4 regions of the Pseudarthrobacter sp. MOO14 genome follow, and region 2 is predicted to be linked to each of the others. Evidence: riboswitches for the same ligand, from Rfam matches in the RefSeq annotation. Region 2 holds a riboswitch; each other region holds the start of a gene.
The links. A riboswitch is a leader RNA that binds a small molecule or an ion and turns the genes downstream of it on or off. The one in region 2 is predicted to bind S-adenosylmethionine.
Positions count from the first base shown of each region.

Region 1 (4,205 bases), 1.8 Mb from region 2:
TGGCGGCGCCGAGGCTTGCACTGGTGTACCGCTTGAGCAGAAGGCGACGGCGGACAACAGTGCGGCGGCAAGGGCCAGGCGCAAAGACTGGGGCAACGGAATCGAATTCCTTTGTGCGTGGTTGGGGGGCGACGGGATAACGTCGTCCGGCTTCCACGGTATCCGGGCCAGGACGGCTGGCGGCCAAACCTCGGGCGATCCTTCGCATTATTTGTGGAACCTTGGAAAACCTCCACATCGGACTGCCATCGCGCCCGGATCCGTCCCCCGCCCGTCGGCTGAGACCCCCACGGCCCGCACACAGCGGCAAGACCATGTTCGTCACAATGCTGTCCCGGCCGGAGTGATGTTCCTACACTGGGCGCAGGTCATGAGTGCCAGCGTTAAGCCCCGGCTCGCTGGCCGGCAACCCTCCATCCGCGGTGGGGTGCCCCGGGTGAGGACCAGGCTGTCCGGCAATTGCCGGAAGCAAGCGCGGCCCGTGGTGCTCCCAGCATGCCGGGCCCATGTCATAGGAGACTGAGATGTCCAACGGATGGTCCTTCGAAACCCGCCAGATCCATGCAGGCCAGGAGCCTGACAGCGCCACCGGGGCCCGCGCCCTTCCCATCTACCAGACCACGTCCTTCGTGTTCCCGAGCGCCGAGAGCGCAGCCAACCGTTTTGCGCTGGCCGAACTGGCGCCGATCTACACCCGCATCGGCAACCCCACCCAGGACGCGGTGGAGCAGCGGATCGCCAGCCTCGAAGGTGGCCTGGCCGCTTTGCTGCTGAGCTCGGGGCAGGCCGCGGAGACCTTCGCCGTCCTGAATATCGCCGAGGCCGGGGACCACATCGTGGCCAGCCCCAGCCTGTACGGCGGCACCTACAACCTGTTCGCCCACACCCTGAAGAAGTTCGGCATCGCGGTCACCTTCGTGGAAGATCCGGACAACCTGGATCAGTGGCGGAATGCCGTTCAGCCCAACACCAAACTGTTCTTTGGCGAGGTGGTATCCAACCCGCGCCAGGACGTCCTGGACATCGAAGGCATCTCCCAGGTGGCCCACGACGCCGGCGTTCCCCTGATCGTGGACAACACCCTGTCCACGCCCTACCTGATCCGGCCGCTGGAGTGGGGTGCGGACATCGTGATCCACTCCGCCACCAAGTACCTGGGCGGTCATGGCTCGGCGATTGCCGGCGTCATCGTCGACTCCGGCAAGTTCGATTTCGGCAAGGACCCCGACCGGTTCCCCGGTTTCAACACCCCGGATCCCACCTACAACGGGCTGGTCTACGCCCGGGACCTTGGCGAGGGTGGCGCACTGGGCGCCAACCTTTCCTACATCCTCAAAGCCCGTGTCCAGTTGCTGCGCGACCTTGGCTCGGCGGTTTCGCCCTTCAACGCCTTCCTGATTTCGCAGGGCCTGGAAACGCTGAGCCTGCGGGTGGAACGGCACGTTTCCAACGCCACGGAGGTGGCGCGCTGGCTGGAGGGAAGGGACGACGTCGAATCGGTCGCCTACGCGGGGCTGCCGTCCAGCCCCTGGTACGAACGGGGCCGCAAGTACGGGCCCAAGGGGACCGGCGCCGTCGTCGCTTTCAACCTGGCCGGAGGCGCGGAGGCGGGCAAGCGCTTCGTCGACGCCCTGGAACTGCACTCGCACGTCGCCAACATCGGCGACGTCCGTTCGCTTGTCATCCACCCGGCGTCGACCACCCACAGCCAGCTCTCGCCCGAGCAGCAGGTGGTGGCCGGCGTCAATCCGGGGCTGGTCCGCTTGTCGGTTGGCTTGGAGCACATCGACGACATCCTGGCCGACCTGGAGGCCGGTTTCCGCGCGGCCAAGGGCGGCGCCGACGCCTGACCGCCAGCACGCCGGGGCGCTGCCGGCCGGCAGCGCCGGGAAGTCACAACCAGTCACACTCTTGGCCTGGACCGGGGAGTGTTTCGTACACTCGAACCAGGTCATGAGTGCCAGTGACAGCCCCGGCTTGCTGGCCGGCAACCCTCCTTCCGCGGTGGGGTGCCCCGGGTGAAGACCTGGCCTGCCGGTCAAATGACGGCAGGCAAGCGCGTAGAAGAGGTCTTGCCATGACGGTTACCGTCGCCCGTACCACCATTCCCGAACACGGAGTTGTCCGCTACGCCTCCATCGGAGGACTCGAGCTCGAAGGCGGCGGCTACCTGCCGGATGTCACCCTGGCGTACGAAACCTGGGGCACGCTGAACGCGGACGGCAGCAACGCCATCCTGATCGAGCATGCCCTGACGGGCAGCACCCACGTGACCCGGGGCGACACCGACGAAGAGGGCTGGTGGGAACAGCTGGCCGGTCCCGGGGCTCCCGTCGATACGGACAGGTTCTTCGTGGTGTCCGTCAACATTGTGGGCGGTTGCTACGGGTCCACGGGCCCGTCGTCGGCCGCTCCCGACGGAGCACCCTGGGGCTCACGCTTCCCCCTGGTCACCCTGCGGGACAGCACTGTTGCCGAGGCCCGGCTGGCGGACCAGTTGGGCATCGGGAGCTGGTACGCCGTCCTTGGGGGTTCCATGGGGGGTGCCCGCGCCCTGGAGTGGGCGGTGACCTACCCTGGCCGGGTGCAGCGCTGCGCCGTCATCTCGGTCGGCGCTGCCAGCACGGCTGAACAGATCGCTTTCGCCCAGGCCCAGACCCTGGCCATCCGCCAGGATCCGAACTTCAACGGCGGCGACTACTACGGCGGACCGTGTCCGGAAGACGGACTGGCCCTGGCACGGCGGATCGCCCACATCACGTACCGGTCCGCCGCGGAACTGGAAGGGCGCTTCGGCCGGGAACCCCAGGCTCCCGAGTCGCCCCTGCACGGCGGACTGCTGGCAAACCGCGGACGCTACCAAGTGGAAAGCTATCTGGACCACCAGGGCAGGAAGCTCGTCCGCCGGTTCGACGCCAACAGCTATATCGCCCTCACCGAGGCGTTGATGAGCCACGATGTCTGCCGTGGCCGCGGGCCGCTGGCCGAGACCCTGGCATCCGCCACCGCCCGGTTCTTCGTTGCCGCCGTGGACTCCGACCGGCTCTACTTCCCGTCCCAGTCCCGCGAATTGGCCCAGGCCCTGCCGGGTGAGGTTGACGTGCATATGATCTCGGCACCGATAGGCCATGACGGCTTCCTGACCGAGATCGGACAGCTGGGGAACCAGCTCCGGACGACGTTCCTGGCCTAGCTGTGCCCGTCCCGGCAGCGGCCGGCTGCTGCCCTGCGGTGCTTCCGGTGCACGCTGCCGGTGGACGCCGCGGTGCCACAGTGCGGCAGGCCCGGGGTGGAAGTACGGCATGATCGTGTCATGAAGGCAGCCGTCCTGTATTCGACCGTTCCCGCCGCCGGACAGGCACCGGGAAAGCCCGCCTACGCTGACGCGAAACCATTGGTCGTGCAGGAACTGGACCAACCGCAGCCGCGCGCCGGTGAGCTTGGGGTTGCCATCACCTATTCGAGCCTGTGCCATTCGGACCTGTCCGTGGTGGACGGCTCCAGGGTCCGGCCGCTTCCGATGGCATTGGGCCACGAGGCGGTGGGGCGGGTGGTGTCCGTGGGCGACGGGGTAGCCGATGTGTCCGTGGGAGACCACGTGGTGCTCGTTTTCGTGCCCAGTTGCGGCCATTGCCGGGCCTGCCGGGCCGGGAGGCCCGCGCTTTGCCACCGCGCTGCGGAGGTCAACGGCTCCGGTGACCTGCTGCATGGGCCGGCCTTGCTGCGCACGCCGGGGGGGGAGCGCATCAACCACCATTTGGGCGTCTCGGCGTTTGCGGATTACGCCGTGGTGGCGCGGGAGTCGGTGGTGGTGATTGACGACGACGTCCCGGACACCGTCGCGGCGATGTTTGGTTGCGCCGTGCTCACCGGAATGGGGGCCGTGCTCAATACGGCAGGCGTCAGTCCGGGACAGTCCGTGGCTGTCTTCGGCATCGGCGCAGTAGGCTTATCGGCCGTCATGGCGGCCCGCCTCGCCGGGGCCGCCGGAGTGATAGCCATCGATCCGAATCCGGGCAAGCACCCATTGGCCCTGGACGCCGGTGCCACGGCGGTGGGAACGCCTGCGGATGCGGCCCGTCTTGTGGCCGAGGCTGCCGGTGACGGGGTGGATGTGGCCGTCGAAGCAGTCGGCTTGGCCGGCGTGATCGCAACGTGCCTTGATCTGGTGACGCGGGGCGGCGCGGTTGTCTCGGTGGGACTGC
Region 1 covers NZ_CM177849.1:3,893,706-3,897,910, forward strand. Annotated here, with positions in the region: gene AC4EEV_RS17875 (S8 family peptidase) at 1-96, opposite strand, end outside; SAM riboswitch class IV at 367-481, shown strand; gene AC4EEV_RS17880 (bifunctional o-acetylhomoserine/o-acetylserine sulfhydrylase) at 525-1,850, shown strand; SAM riboswitch class IV at 1,950-2,065, shown strand; gene metX (homoserine O-acetyltransferase MetX) at 2,078-3,193, shown strand; gene AC4EEV_RS17890 (alcohol dehydrogenase catalytic domain-containing protein) at 3,314-4,205, shown strand, end outside.
Region 1: it holds a riboswitch for S-adenosylmethionine, as region 2 does, so the genes downstream of both, metX (homoserine O-acetyltransferase MetX) here and AC4EEV_RS09745 (DUF1737 domain-containing protein) in region 2, are expected to answer to the same signal.

Region 2 (4,205 bases):
AGGTGGTTGACCACCACGAAGACAATGGCCATCCCGCGCAGCAGATCCACGCGCGAGTCCCTGTTTCCCGGCTCCTGGTAGCTCCATGCGGTGGCGGCGTTGACCCGGCGGGGAATCTGCCACAGCGCCGCCAGGAGGATGGCCATCGCCACGGCCACGGTCCAGACCGCAGCCCCGGACAGGGTGTTGGCCCGGACATACGATCCGTCCGCGGCCACATCGGTGACCGGCCCGGTGACCACAGCAGAGGACTTCAGCCGGTCCAGCGCAGCTTTGGCGATGGCGGGATTTCCGGTGAGCAGCCAGTCGATGCTGGCCACGCCGGTATCCCGGGTGCTGGTGCGCTCGTCCCACACCACCGCCGCCGTCCTGGCGAAAGCCGGCGAGGTGGCGGTACCCACCACCTGGTCCCACCAGGCCGTCTTGATATCCGCCTCCGGCGGTCCGCCCGCGGCAGGGCTGTAGAACGCCGACGTCTGGAGCAGTAGCGGCTTCCTGCGGACCTCCGCGTAGGCACTGTAGAAGTTCTCGCTGCCCGCGCCGGTCAGCATCTCCTGGAGTTCACCGGCACGCGGCACGGTGTTAACGGCAGCGGCGCCGGCAGTGTCGTCATGGTAGGCAGTCAGGCCCACCCAGTCCACGGCGTCGTCCCCCGGATAGTAGGGGGCGTAGGCGGCGTCGGAGCCGTTCCAGGCGCCGTCGCCGTTGGTGTCCAGGAGGGCGAAGCCGTCACTTCCAGGCTGCGGGGCATTCCTGCTCCGGTCAAAGGGGTAGTCCTTGCCCAGGTACGGCGCCCAGACCATGGCGGCCCGGCCGCCGTCGTCCTTTTTGACCGCTGCCGCGACCGCCTTGAAGGCCTCCCGGTAGGCGGCCGGCTGCTGCCCCCAGGCCACCCAGCTCGAGTTCATGTCCGGCGCAAACCGGATCAACAGCCGGCCCTTGAACCCGGAGGCCAGGTCGCGGACCTTGCCGGCGAAGGCTTCCGCTTCGGAGGCGCCGATCTGGTCCAGCGGCACCGTGGGCTTCACGGTGAGCATGGCGTGGGCGCCCTTGGCCGAGGCCTGCTGCAGGAACCCCTCGATGTTGTTCTGGTCCGAGTCGCGGAACGGCAGGCCGATGTCGTGGCCAAACACGGCCGGGCTCGCACCCAGCCGGTCGGAGAATCCAGCGGCGGTATCCTCGCCCCATTCAAGGACGGCACCCAGCCACGGCTTGCCTTGGTCCGGTTCCGCGGAGGCCGCCTGCGCAGCACCGGCGGGCGCCAGCAGCGCCAGGAGCACGACGACGGCGGCGGCCAGGAACGCCCCGGGGGAACGGTGACGGGCACGACGACGGCCGGCCTGGTGGTGCGATGTTGCTGCTCGCATGCTGGCAAGACCCCCCGGTACTCCCACTGTGACGGCAGGGCGGCGCCCCCGGTAGAAACTTTATCGGCCCGGCCGCCCTGCCGCGTTCCCGTGACGCGGTGGTCGCGGGCTCTCAATTACGGAACATGACGACGGCGGCCGTGCGGCTTGGCGGCGCAGGTGTTACGTTTTTGGGGAGTAATGAGTACCGGTGTTAAGCCCTGACTGGCCGGTCGGCAACCCTCCTCTCGCGGCGGGGTGCCTCAGGTGAATACTTGGCATATCGACCGATTCGAGCTGCAAGCGTGAAAGAAGGAGATCCGTCGTGTCTGACGCACCCGCCCCTGACGAAAAATTGTCCTACCGCCTGATTACGGGCCCGGACGACCGCTCCTTCTGTGAGCGGATCTCGGCTGCGCTTGCGGACGGTTACGTCCTGCACGGCAGCCCGGCGGCCACTTTCAACGGCAGCAGCGTCATCGTGGCCCAGGCCGTTGTCCTCCCGGCCGCCATCGCGTCGGCTGACGCCGCGGTGGCCACGGCTGTTGACGACCTGGAAGGCGAGTTCGACGGCGAGGGCCACGCATGAGCTACGCGGGAGACCTGACGCCGCAGGAAGCGTGGGCCAAGCTGGAGCAGGGCGCCATCCTGGTGGACGTCCGCACCGAGGGCGAATGGGCCCACATTGGCATTCCGGATACCAAGGCAACGGACAACGATCCGCTCTTCATCCAGTGGACCTTCCCCGGCGGCATCCCCAACCCCGATTTCGTGAAGGACCTCAAGGAGCAGGCGCCTGAGGACCCGGGCGCTGAGCTCGTGTTCCTTTGCCGTTCGGGCCAGCGATCCATCGCCGCGGCCGTGGCGGCCACCCAGGCCGGCTTCACTTCCTACAACGTCCTGGAGGGCTTCGAGGGGGAACCTGACCGCTACGGCGAACGGACCGTCAACGGCTGGAAGAACCGCGGCCTGCCCACCAACCTCGGAAAGAACTAAGTGACTTTCAATCAAGATGCCCCCGGCTGGAGCCCCGACACCCAGGCTGTCCGCGGCGGGCTGGACCGCACCAACTTCCAGGAAACCTCAGAGGCCGTCTTCCTGAATTCCGGGTTCGTCTACGAATCCGCGGCCGCGGCCGAACGCGCCTTCACCGGCGAGGACGAGCGCTTTGTGTACTCGCGCTACGGCAACCCGTCCGTGGCCACCTTCCAGGAACGGCTCAGGCTGCTGGAAGGCACCGAGGCCTGCTTCGCGACGGCGTCGGGCATGTCCGCGGTGTTCACGGCCCTGGGCGCGCTGCTTGCAGCCGGTGACCGCGTGGTGGCCGCCCGCTCACTGTTCGGGTCATGCTTCGTGATCCTGAACGAGATCCTGCCGCGGTGGGGAGTGGAAACGGTCTTCGTCGATGGCCCGGACCTGGACCAGTGGCGCGAGGCCCTGTCCAAGCCCACCACCGCCGTCTTCTTCGAATCCCCGTCCAACCCGATGCAGGAAATCGTGGACATCGCCGCGGTGAGCGAACTGGCCCATGCCGCCGGCGCCACGGTAGTTGCGGACAATGTCTTCGCCACTCCCCTGCTGCAGCGCTGCGGGGACCTGGGCGCGGACGTCATCGTGTACTCCGGCACCAAGCACATCGACGGGCAGGGCCGGGTCCTGGGCGGTGCCATCCTGGGCACCAAGGAGTTCATCGACGGCCCGGTGAAGCAGCTGATGCGCCACACAGGTCCGGCGCTTTCGGCGTTCAACGCCTGGGTCCTGACCAAGGGCCTGGAAACCATGAGCCTGCGCGTCCGGCACTCCTCGGCCACCGCCCTGCGGCTCGCTGAATGGCTCGAGGAGCAGCCTGCCGTGAGCTGGGTGAAGTACCCGCTGCTGACATCGCACCCGCAGTATGAGCTGGCGGCGAAGCAGATGAGCGCCGGCGGCACGGTCCTCACCCTTGAGCTGGCGCCCTCGGGCGGCCGCTCCGGCAAGGAGGCGGCCTTCGCCCTGTTGGACGGGCTGCGGATCATCGACATCTCCAACAACCTGGGCGATTCGAAATCCCTGATCACCCACCCCGCCACCACCACCCACCGCGCCATGGGGCCGGAGGGGCGGGCCGCCATTGGCTTGAGCGACGGCGTGGTCCGGCTCTCCGTGGGGCTCGAGGACGCGGACGACCTCATCCGCGACCTGGAACAGGCCCTGAAGCAGATCTAAGGCGTCAGGCCTGGCGGACCCGCAGCAGTTCCGGGGTGTCTTCCACGCCGGAAAGATCCAGGGCGCCGCGCATGGTGGCGTCTACGGCGTGCCGGACCACTGCACCGAAGCCCATATCCTCGGGAGGCGGTCCGGCCAGCGCCCTGTCGCGGGCCCGGCGCTGCTCGGCGGCCCCTGTCCCGCGGGCGATGATGTGCTCCACGCCCTGCCGGGCCATGGCCAGTTCGCCCTGTTCCTGAAGGACAGGCGCCAGGTAATCCACCAGGGAACGGGCTACGTCCGCGGCCGGGGCCGGGCGGAAGTTCCCAAAGTCCAGGAGCTCGCCGCCGAGTCCCGAACTGCTGGCCTGCCAGGAGGCCATCCGCAGCAGGACAGTGGGCACCGGCGCCGGGTCCACGCCCTCGCGCCATTCCCTGCCGGCCGATTCCACCAGGGCGCGGACCAGCACGGCGATCAAGGCTGCATCCTCGGCGCGGAGGCAGACGTCCGCCACCCGCACCTCCACGGTGGGGTGGTTGCGGGAGAGCCGCGCGTCGAAATACAGCATCCCTTCATCGAGCATCACGCCGGTGTCCAGCAGCCGGGTGACCACCCTCCGGTAGGCGGGGTACGTCCCGTAGATCGCGGCCGGGCCGGACGTCGGCCACCGGTTCC
Region 2 covers NZ_CM177849.1:2,065,452-2,069,656, forward strand. Annotated here, with positions in the region: gene opgC (OpgC domain-containing protein) at 1-1,367, opposite strand, end outside; SAM riboswitch class IV at 1,544-1,658, shown strand; gene AC4EEV_RS09745 (DUF1737 domain-containing protein) at 1,672-1,935, shown strand; gene AC4EEV_RS09750 (rhodanese-like domain-containing protein) at 1,932-2,342, shown strand; gene AC4EEV_RS09755 (O-succinylhomoserine sulfhydrylase) at 2,343-3,551, shown strand; gene AC4EEV_RS09760 (glutamate--cysteine ligase 2) at 3,556-4,205, opposite strand, start outside.

Region 3 (4,205 bases), 1.3 Mb from region 2:
TGACATGCCCTTCGAGCCCGGTGAATTCGGGCCCCACCACCGGCTTGTGGCCCGGGCGGTACACATCGCCGGCGTGCATGATCCTGGAGAGCCTGTGCACCCACGGCACCGAGGTATCCAGTTGGTTCCAGATGAGTCCGAGCGTTCCGTGCGGGCGCAGGACGCGGGCAAGTTCGGTGCTCGCAGGCAGCGCGTCGCACCAGTGCCAGGCCTGCGCCACGGTGACGACGTCGAAGGAGGCTTCGGCCAGCCCCGTCGCCTCCGCGGTCCCCGCCACGGCCGTGGCAGCAGGGCAGTGTGCCGCGAGTTGGGCGAGCATGTCCGTGGAAGGGTCGACGGCGGTTACCTCCAGGCCAAGCTCCAGCAGCAGGGCCGTAAACTTCCCGGTACCGGCCCCGACATCGAGTGCGTCACGGGCCTGCGCCGGGACCAGCCACCGGGCTGATTCCACGGGGTAGCCCGGCCTGACGCGCTGGTAGTGCCGTCCGCCGTCGCGGAAACTGCCGCCAAGTTCCCGCCGGCGCCCGTGATCAAGCTTGGGGCCACCCCGAACCACGCGTGGACTCCTTCAATTCCGACTGTTGATGCCCCTCGAATTTACCGCACCCCCTTTGGACATGTGCTGGGGGAGCAGGAGCGGGAGGTGCCCTAGTCGTCGATACAGGGGGCCGCACCGGCCGTGCCCGGGGTGTTGGGTGCCCAGTGCGGGTAGGTGCGGGAGTCGTTGGCGGGCACCCAACGGCCTGCGTCAACCACGTAGTCCCAGCCCAGCCCGTTGCTGCGCAGTGCGCGGATGCCGGCAAGAAGGCGTTCGGCATCCTCCAGCCGGGATCCGACGCCGAAGCTCGCCCGGAGTGATCCGTTGGGCAGGCCCAGGCGTTTCAGCAGTGGGTGGGCGCAGAAGCGTCCGTCCCGCAGGCCCACGCCGTGCTCCGCCGAGAGGTAGGCGGCCACCAGCCCGGCGTCGTAGCCTGCAACCGAGAAATTGACCACGCCGATGGTGTCCGTTTCCGGATTGGTGTCCTTGAAGATCTGGTGGACGGTGACGCCATCGATGCCCTGGAGGCCCTCCACCAGGAAGGAGCGGATGGCGGACTCGTGGGCGTGCCAGCGTTCCTGGTCCAGTTCCGCGATCACCTGGGTGGCGCGGGCCAGCGTGGCGGCTCCCAGGACGTTGGGCGATCCCCCCTCATGGCGGGCCGGGCCGGTGGCCCAGCTGACGCCGTCGAGCCTTGCTTCCTTGACGGCACCGCCCCCGGCCAGGTGCGGGACACCGGCGTCCAGCCAGTCAGCACGTCCCACCAGGACGCCTGCGCCGAACGGCGCGTAGAGCTTGTGCCCGGAGAACGCAAGGTAGTCGACGTCGTCCGTGCTGATGTCCACCCGGCGATGCGGCGCAAGCTGGGCGGCGTCCACCACGATCCGTGCGCCGTACTGGTGCGCCAGCGCGGCCAAGGCCCGGATGGGGAGGATCTCGCCGGTGACGTTGGAAGCGCCGGTGACGGCCAGCAGGCTGACCCCGCCCTGCTCAAGTTCGGTGCGGACTGCCTCCAAAGTGCCGCTGATGGTATCCGCGGCGACAATGCTGCGGTGCGGGACGCCCTGCCAGGGCAGGAGGTTGGCGTGGTGTTCGATGTCCAGGTAAAGGACATCTCCGGCGGGGCGGCCGTCCGCCAGCGGCAGGCAGCCGGCCAGCAGGTTCAGGGAGTCGGTGGTGTTGCGGGTGAAGATGACCGAATCGCCGGGGCGCCCTCCCACGAAGTCGCGGACAATGTTGCGTGCGTTTTCGTACACTGAGGTGCTGATCTGGGATGCGTAGCCGGCGCCCCGGTGGACACTCGCGTAGTACGGGAGGATCTCGTTCAGGTACGCGGACACCACTGACAGCGCCGGTGCGGAGGCGCCGTAGTCGAGGTTTGCGTAGCGGACGTGGCCGCCGGAGATCAGCGGCGCCTGGATCTCGGCGCCGGTGACCGCGGCGAGGGGCCGGCCGGCGACGGCCTGTCGCGGATCCGCCGCGGCGGCGTTGGCGGTGGCGGAAAGGGGGGAGACGGTGGCAGTTGTCACAGAGACCTCACTTGGATACAGGACTCCGGCACAGTGGAATCCGCGCTTGCCGTATCCGCTCCGGACCGGCCTGGTCGTCACCCGGGGCACCCCACCGCGAATGGAGGGTTGCCGGCCAGCAAACCGGGGTTTTGCGCTGGCACTCGTGACCTGGATAAAAGCGTAGAACATGGAATGGGCAGGACTAAAGCCGCGGCAATTGTTAAGGCTTTTGTTACGCCCTGCCGAAGAAACGGCCGCGGACGCCCCCTCAAGGAGGCGTCCGGCGTCGTATTGTTCGATTATTGTGCCGCTAGGGCGACTGCTGGAGCAGGTCGTCGAGGTCCGGGTTCAGCCGGTGCAGCACCTCTGAATGCAGGATCGAGTTCGTGGCCAGGGCATTGCCGCCGAACGGGCCATCCTCGCCTTCGAGGGACGTGAAGCGGCCGCCGGCCTCCACCACGATCGGTACCAGGGCAGCCATGTCGTACAGGTTCAGTTCGGGTTCGCAGGCGATATCCACCGAGCCTTCCGCCACCATGCAGTAGGACCAGAAGTCTCCGTACGCCCGGGTCCGCCACACGTCTTCCGTCAGGCCGAGGAAGTCGTCAAGGTTTCCGCGTTCCTTCCAGCCGCCCAGGCTGGAATAGGAGAGGGAGGCGTCGGCCAGGTTTGAGACGTTGGAAACCCGAAGCCGGGTGGCGGCGGCCAGGGACCTGCCCATGTACGCGCCCATGCCTTTGGCAGCCCACCAGCGCTTGCCCAGTGCCGGAGCGCTGACGACGCCCACCACCGGCTCGCCCTCGTCCACCAGGGCGATCAGCGTGGCCCAGACCGGGACGCCGCGGACGAAGTTCTTGGTCCCGTCGATGGGATCGATGATCCAGCGCCGCGAGCCGTGGCCGGTGCTGCCGAATTCCTCACCCAGAACGGCATCGCGGGGCCGGGAGCGGGAGAGTTGGCCTCGGATGGCCTCCTCGGCCGCCTTGTCGGCGTCGGTGACCGGCGTCAGGTCCGGCTTGGTCTCGACGTGGAGGTCCAGGGCCTTGAACCGGCTCATCGTCTGGTCGTCCACGGAGTCGGCCAGGACGTGGGCCAGGCGCAGGTCATCGTTGTAACTCGAAGCGGGTTGGATCATGGTTCCAAACTACCGTCTGCGGGCGTTTCTGCCGGGAGAACGCGTCAGTTGACGCTGCCAAGCTCCTTCGTTTCCTGTGCTTCCATCCTTGGATCGGCGCCGAGCAGCCGCCGCAGGGACGCCAGGCGGGCGGCGCCGGTAGGGCCGGCGTGTCCGCCGTCCACCCACTCGTCCAGCCCGCAGTTGACCGCCGTTGCCGTGTGCTTGCAGCCCCGCTCGCAGTTTTCGATGCCCGGGGAGAGATCCGGGAACGAGCGCAGGATCCTGTCCGGGTCCACGTGCGCCAGGCCAAAGGACCGGATCCCCGGGGTGTCGATGATCCAGCTGCCGGGCGGCGCGTCCGCGAGCCGAAGTGCCAGCGCCGACGACGACGTGTGCCGGCCGCGCCCGGTGACGGCGTTGACGCCGCCGGTGGCGCGCTCGGCGCCCGTGAGTGCGTTCACCATAGTGGATTTGCCCACCCCGGAATGCCCCAGCATCACGGTGACGGTGCCGTCGAGGTGTGCGCGGAGGGCGGCCACCGCAGCGCTGTCCAGCCGGGCGGAGAGGCCGTCGTCGGACCGCGCGTCGATCCCGGAGGCCTGTGCGTCGGCGGTCTTGCTGATGATGACGGGGAAGTCCAGGTGCGTGTAATTGGAGAGGAGCTCGGCGGGATCCTTGACGTCGGCCTTGGTCACCAGCAGGATCGGCGCGATCCCGGCGTCGTAGGCCGCCACCAGGGCGCGGTCAATGAAGCCTGTGCGGGGCTCGGGGTTGGCGGCCGCCACGACGATGACCAGCTGGTCCGCGTTGGCCACCACGGCGCGCTCCACGGGGTCGGTATCGTCGGCACTGCGGCGAAGCAGGGTGCGGCGGTCCTGAATTTTCACCAGCCGGGCCAGCGTGTCCGGGGCTCCGGAGACATCCCCCACCAGGGAGACGAAGTCGCCGGCCACCACGGGATTGCGGCGAAGCTCGCGGGCCCGCGCAGCGATGACCACCCGCTCATTGTCCGAGTCCTCACCCACCACCGCGGTGTACC
Region 3 covers NZ_CM177849.1:779,625-783,829, reverse strand. Annotated here, with positions in the region: gene AC4EEV_RS03620 (class I SAM-dependent methyltransferase) at 1-556, opposite strand, end outside; gene AC4EEV_RS03615 (aminotransferase class V-fold PLP-dependent enzyme) at 649-2,067, opposite strand; SAM riboswitch class IV at 2,105-2,218, opposite strand; gene hisN (histidinol-phosphatase) at 2,360-3,184, opposite strand; gene rsgA (ribosome small subunit-dependent GTPase A) at 3,229-4,205, opposite strand, start outside.
Region 3: it holds a riboswitch for S-adenosylmethionine, as region 2 does, so the genes downstream of both, AC4EEV_RS03615 (aminotransferase class V-fold PLP-dependent enzyme) here and AC4EEV_RS09745 (DUF1737 domain-containing protein) in region 2, are expected to answer to the same signal.

Region 4 (4,205 bases), 940 kb from region 2:
CGCGTCGAAACCCTAGGCGTGGTGGGCGATGCCGGTGCGTGCCATGGCATCGGCGTACGCCGTGTGCATGTCCGCGAGGAACTCCTCCTGGCGGGCCGGAGAACCTGCGAAGGCGCGGCCACTCAGGGAGCGGACCTTGTAGGTCTTGAGGCCGCGGCGCCACAGCAGCGGGACTTCGGTCTTCAGCAGCAGGTTGGCCAGGCGGTTTGCCTCCGTGCCGTGCGCCACGATCACGGAGGCGCGGGGGACCAGGGCGAGGAACTTCAGCAGCGGCTTCAAACCTGCCTGCACCTGGTCCGGGGTGAATTTTCCGTTGGCCTCCCCCGGGACGTGCCACGGGTGGACGTTCCAGGGCATCACGAATTCCGGGCGCAGGCCCAGCTTCCACTGGATGCCCAGCATGCGGGTCGCGGCGTCCTGGTCACCGGCAGTGATGAAACCGGACTGGTCCATCTCGCCAATATTGGAGTACAGGCTGATGATGCGGCATTCCTCAACATCGTGCATGGGGTCCACGTAGGGCACCACGGTTCCGGGCTTCGCTTCCTGCAGGGAATCGCACAGCTCGTTGACAGCGGCAACGCTGGGCTCGTAACGGCGGCTCATGAGCTGTTCGTGGAATGTTTCGGGGGCCAGTGCGGTCATGAAGGGCTGGTTCTCCTGCGGGGATTGATGTTGCGTCCACCGCCGAAAATGGGCGCACGGTGGCGCAGCTCATCAACGGTGGTTAGTTGGGGTGGGCCGATTCCGGGTCGGCCTTTGCCAGTTTACCAAGCCCGGGGAAACGAAACGCCGGTCCAGCGCACCTGATTCATGGCGCAGTGGACCGGCGGTCATTCCCGGAAGGGGCGGATGACTACCAGAGGCGCTTGGTGGCGCGGCGGGCGCCCTCGCCAAGAGCCTCCAGCTTGGCGAAGGCGATCTGCGGATGCACCCGGCCGCCCAGGCCGCAGTCGGTGGACGCGATGACGTTCTCGCGTCCCACCAGCTTGGCGAAGCGGACAATCCGGTCCGCCACCAGGTCCGGGTGCTCCACCACATTGGTGGCGTGGGAGACGACGCCGGGGATGATGACTTTGCCCTCAGGAAGGGTGGTGTCCTCCCAGACACGCCATTCGTGCTCGTGGCGGACATTGGCCGCCTCGAAGGAGTACGCGCCGGCGTTGACCTGCAGCACTGAGCCGATGATGTCGGCGAATGGGATGTCCGTAGTGTGCGGACCATGCCAGGAGCCCCAGCAAACGTGCAGCCGGACCTGTTCCTGCGGAAGGTCCCGCAAGGCCCAGTTGGTGGCCTCGACGCGCAGCTGAATGAACTTCAGGTAGTCCTCCAGGGACGGCTCCGGGTTGATCTGGTCCCAGCTCTCGGCCAGGGACGGATCGTCGAGCTGGACCGTCAGGCCGGCGTCGATGATGGCTTTGTATTCCTCGCGCATCGCATCGGCGCAGGCGTAGACGAGCTCCTCATCGTTCTTGTAGTACTCATTGGCGACGCGGGCGCAGGAACCGGGGGAGAGGGACGCCACGAATCCTTCGCTGAGGCCTGCCGCGGCGAGCCCGGTCTTCAGGTTCTTGATGTCCGAGGCCACCAGGTCATGGCCGGTATATGTCAGGGGCCCGGCGATCTTGGGTTGGGACACGCTCTTCCGGTGCGCCAAGATCCCGGAGGAGGGATCGCTGTACGCCTCATTGAACGCCTGCCGGTCCCGCCGGTCGGGGAAGGACGTCAGGACAACGTTTCCGGGGGACGACCGCCGGACTTCGGCTTCAGCCCACCGGTCCACGGTGGTCGGCTCCAGGCCGCCGAGCCGGGCGAAGGAGTAGTTCCACCAGGCCCCGTAGTCCACGGAGTTGGACATCGTATGCCCGTACTCGCCGTCGTTGGGGATATCGATGCCCAGGTCCTTCTGGCGCTGGACCACGCCCACAACGGAGTCTTCCAGGAGCTCCAGGAACGCCGGGGTGATCCCGTCGGATTCCTTTGCGGTGTTGGCTGCGATGAGTTCATCGGTGCGAGGCAGGGACCCGGCGTGGGTGGCGCGAATATGGTCGGTGTTGAGGGGCAAGCTGGAATCTTCCTTCCATCGGTCCTGGCAGTAGCACCTCGGCCGGCAGCTTTCCTGCCGGACCGTGGTTGCTGCGGCGTCATTGAGCCAGGTCTCTCAGCCGCTCCGGATGGTCCACTCTTACCTAAATCCATGAACCGCCTGTGGGCAAATGCGGTTCAGAATACGGCGGATCGGTGTTGGGCGGTGGCGCTCCCCGGCAATAGCCCAACCCGTTCCCAGGTTTTGTCCAGTCTATTGACAGCTTTCGTCAAGCTTGGTTGGCTGTCTGTCACGGGCCGTAATGGGGAACATGGCGGCTGAACGCACCCGATGCACTCGAAAGAGGTAACGCACTGTGACGAAATCTTTGAGGACCCTTGCCGTATCCGGCGCGCTGGCGCTGGCCATCTTCGCCGGGTCCGCCCCGATGGCCCACGCAGTTGGCGAAGGCCCCAACTACGGCGGCAACGGCCAGATCACCACCAGCAAGCTGGCTACGTACAGTCAGATGGTCTCCTTCCTGAAGGACCAGGACGCCAAGCAACCGGCCATGGAGCTGGAAGTGATCGGCCAGACGGTCAAGGGCCGCGATATCCACCTGGTCAAATACATCTCTGACCCGGCCAAGCCCACCATCCTCTACCTGACCCAGCAGCATGGCAACGAACAGCTCACCACCGAGGGCGCCATGGAGTTCATCAAGCACCTGGGCACGGGCAAGTCGTCCGGCATCCTGGACGGCGTCAATATCCTGATCGTGCCCATGCTCAATGCCGATGGCGCCATGGGGGACGTGAATTTTTCCTTGGACGACTACCTCGCCAAAGGCGACCGCCACCTGACGCGTTACAACGCGGAGGGCGTGGACCTGAACCGGGACCACGTGGCCAAGGTCCAGCCGGAGACCCAGGCCCTGCACAGCAACGTGATGCGCAAGTACCGCGTCGATTACATGATCGACCTGCACCACCAGGGCACCCGCGCTGAACGCGACGGCAAGCTGGTGTCCGGGTCAATCCTGTACCCCACCACCCCGAACGCCGATCCCGCCGTCGTCGAGAAATCCAAGCGGCTTGGTGCCGTGGTTTTCAACAACGTGGACTCCACCGGCTGGGGCCACCTGGGCAAATACCAGGGCGGCAGTGCGGAGACCATCAGCCGCAACGGCATATCCGTGGAATACGGCATTGCCACCCTGCTTTTCGAGATGCGCGGCATGTCGGACCACTACTTGGACGGCTACGCGCTGGGGCAGCGGAGCAACGGCTACCTGATCAAGCAGACGGTCACCACCCTGACCTCCACCGCCGCGGCGATCGCGGACGGTTCCATTGCCGACGCCGACACCTCCTTCTGGGACACTCTCGCCGTACAGACGTCCCGGCCGGCCGGGGAAGCCGAGGACGAGTAAGGGACCAGGCCCGCCGCAGTCCCTTGCGGGGCCGCGGCGGGCCCATCGAGTGGACAAAGTGCCTGATCCGCTAAACTTGGGTGGTAAGAGCCCCGGAACTCTTGCATCGCTGAGCCGCCCCGCGGTCCGGCGACGGCCGGTCTGTTCGGGGCATTCTCATGAACGGCGCTGCGCAGGTCCGCTCCCCGCGGCCGGACCCGGGCAGCCCGAACGAATGGGGGAGGATCCCATGCCAGCAATTGTGATCGTAGGAGCCCAGTGGGGCGACGAAGGAAAAGGCAAGGCCACCGACCTTCTGGGCGGCCGTGTTGACTACGTCGTCAAGCCCAACGGCGGGAACAACGCCGGGCACACCGTCGTCGTAGGCGGTGAAAAGTACGAACTCAAACTGCTGCCCGCAGGCATTCTCAGCCCCAACGCGGTGCCCATCATCGGCAATGGCTGCGTGGTGAACCTCGAAGCCCTTTTCCAGGAGATCGACGGACTCCAGGCCCGCGGCGCCGATACCTCGCGGCTCCGCGTGTCCGCCAACGCCCACCTGGTGGCCCCCTACCACCAGGTGCTGGACAAGGTGACCGAACGTTTCCTCGGCAGCCGCGCCATCGGAACCACCGGCCGCGGCATTGGCCCCGCCTACATGGACAAGGTGGCCAGGCTGGGCATCCGTGTCCAGGACGTCTTCGACGAATCCATCCTCCGCCAGAAGGTGGAAGGCTCGCTGCGCCAGAAGAACGAGCTCCTGGTCAA
Region 4 covers NZ_CM177849.1:3,002,551-3,006,755, forward strand. Annotated here, with positions in the region: gene AC4EEV_RS14100 (uracil-DNA glycosylase family protein) at 13-645, opposite strand; gene AC4EEV_RS14105 (cobalamin-independent methionine synthase II family protein) at 857-2,065, opposite strand; SAM riboswitch class I at 2,078-2,181, opposite strand; gene AC4EEV_RS14110 (M14 family zinc carboxypeptidase) at 2,403-3,458, shown strand; gene AC4EEV_RS14115 (adenylosuccinate synthase) at 3,688-4,205, shown strand, end outside.
Region 4: it holds a riboswitch for S-adenosylmethionine, as region 2 does, so the genes downstream of both, AC4EEV_RS14105 (cobalamin-independent methionine synthase II family protein) here and AC4EEV_RS09745 (DUF1737 domain-containing protein) in region 2, are expected to answer to the same signal.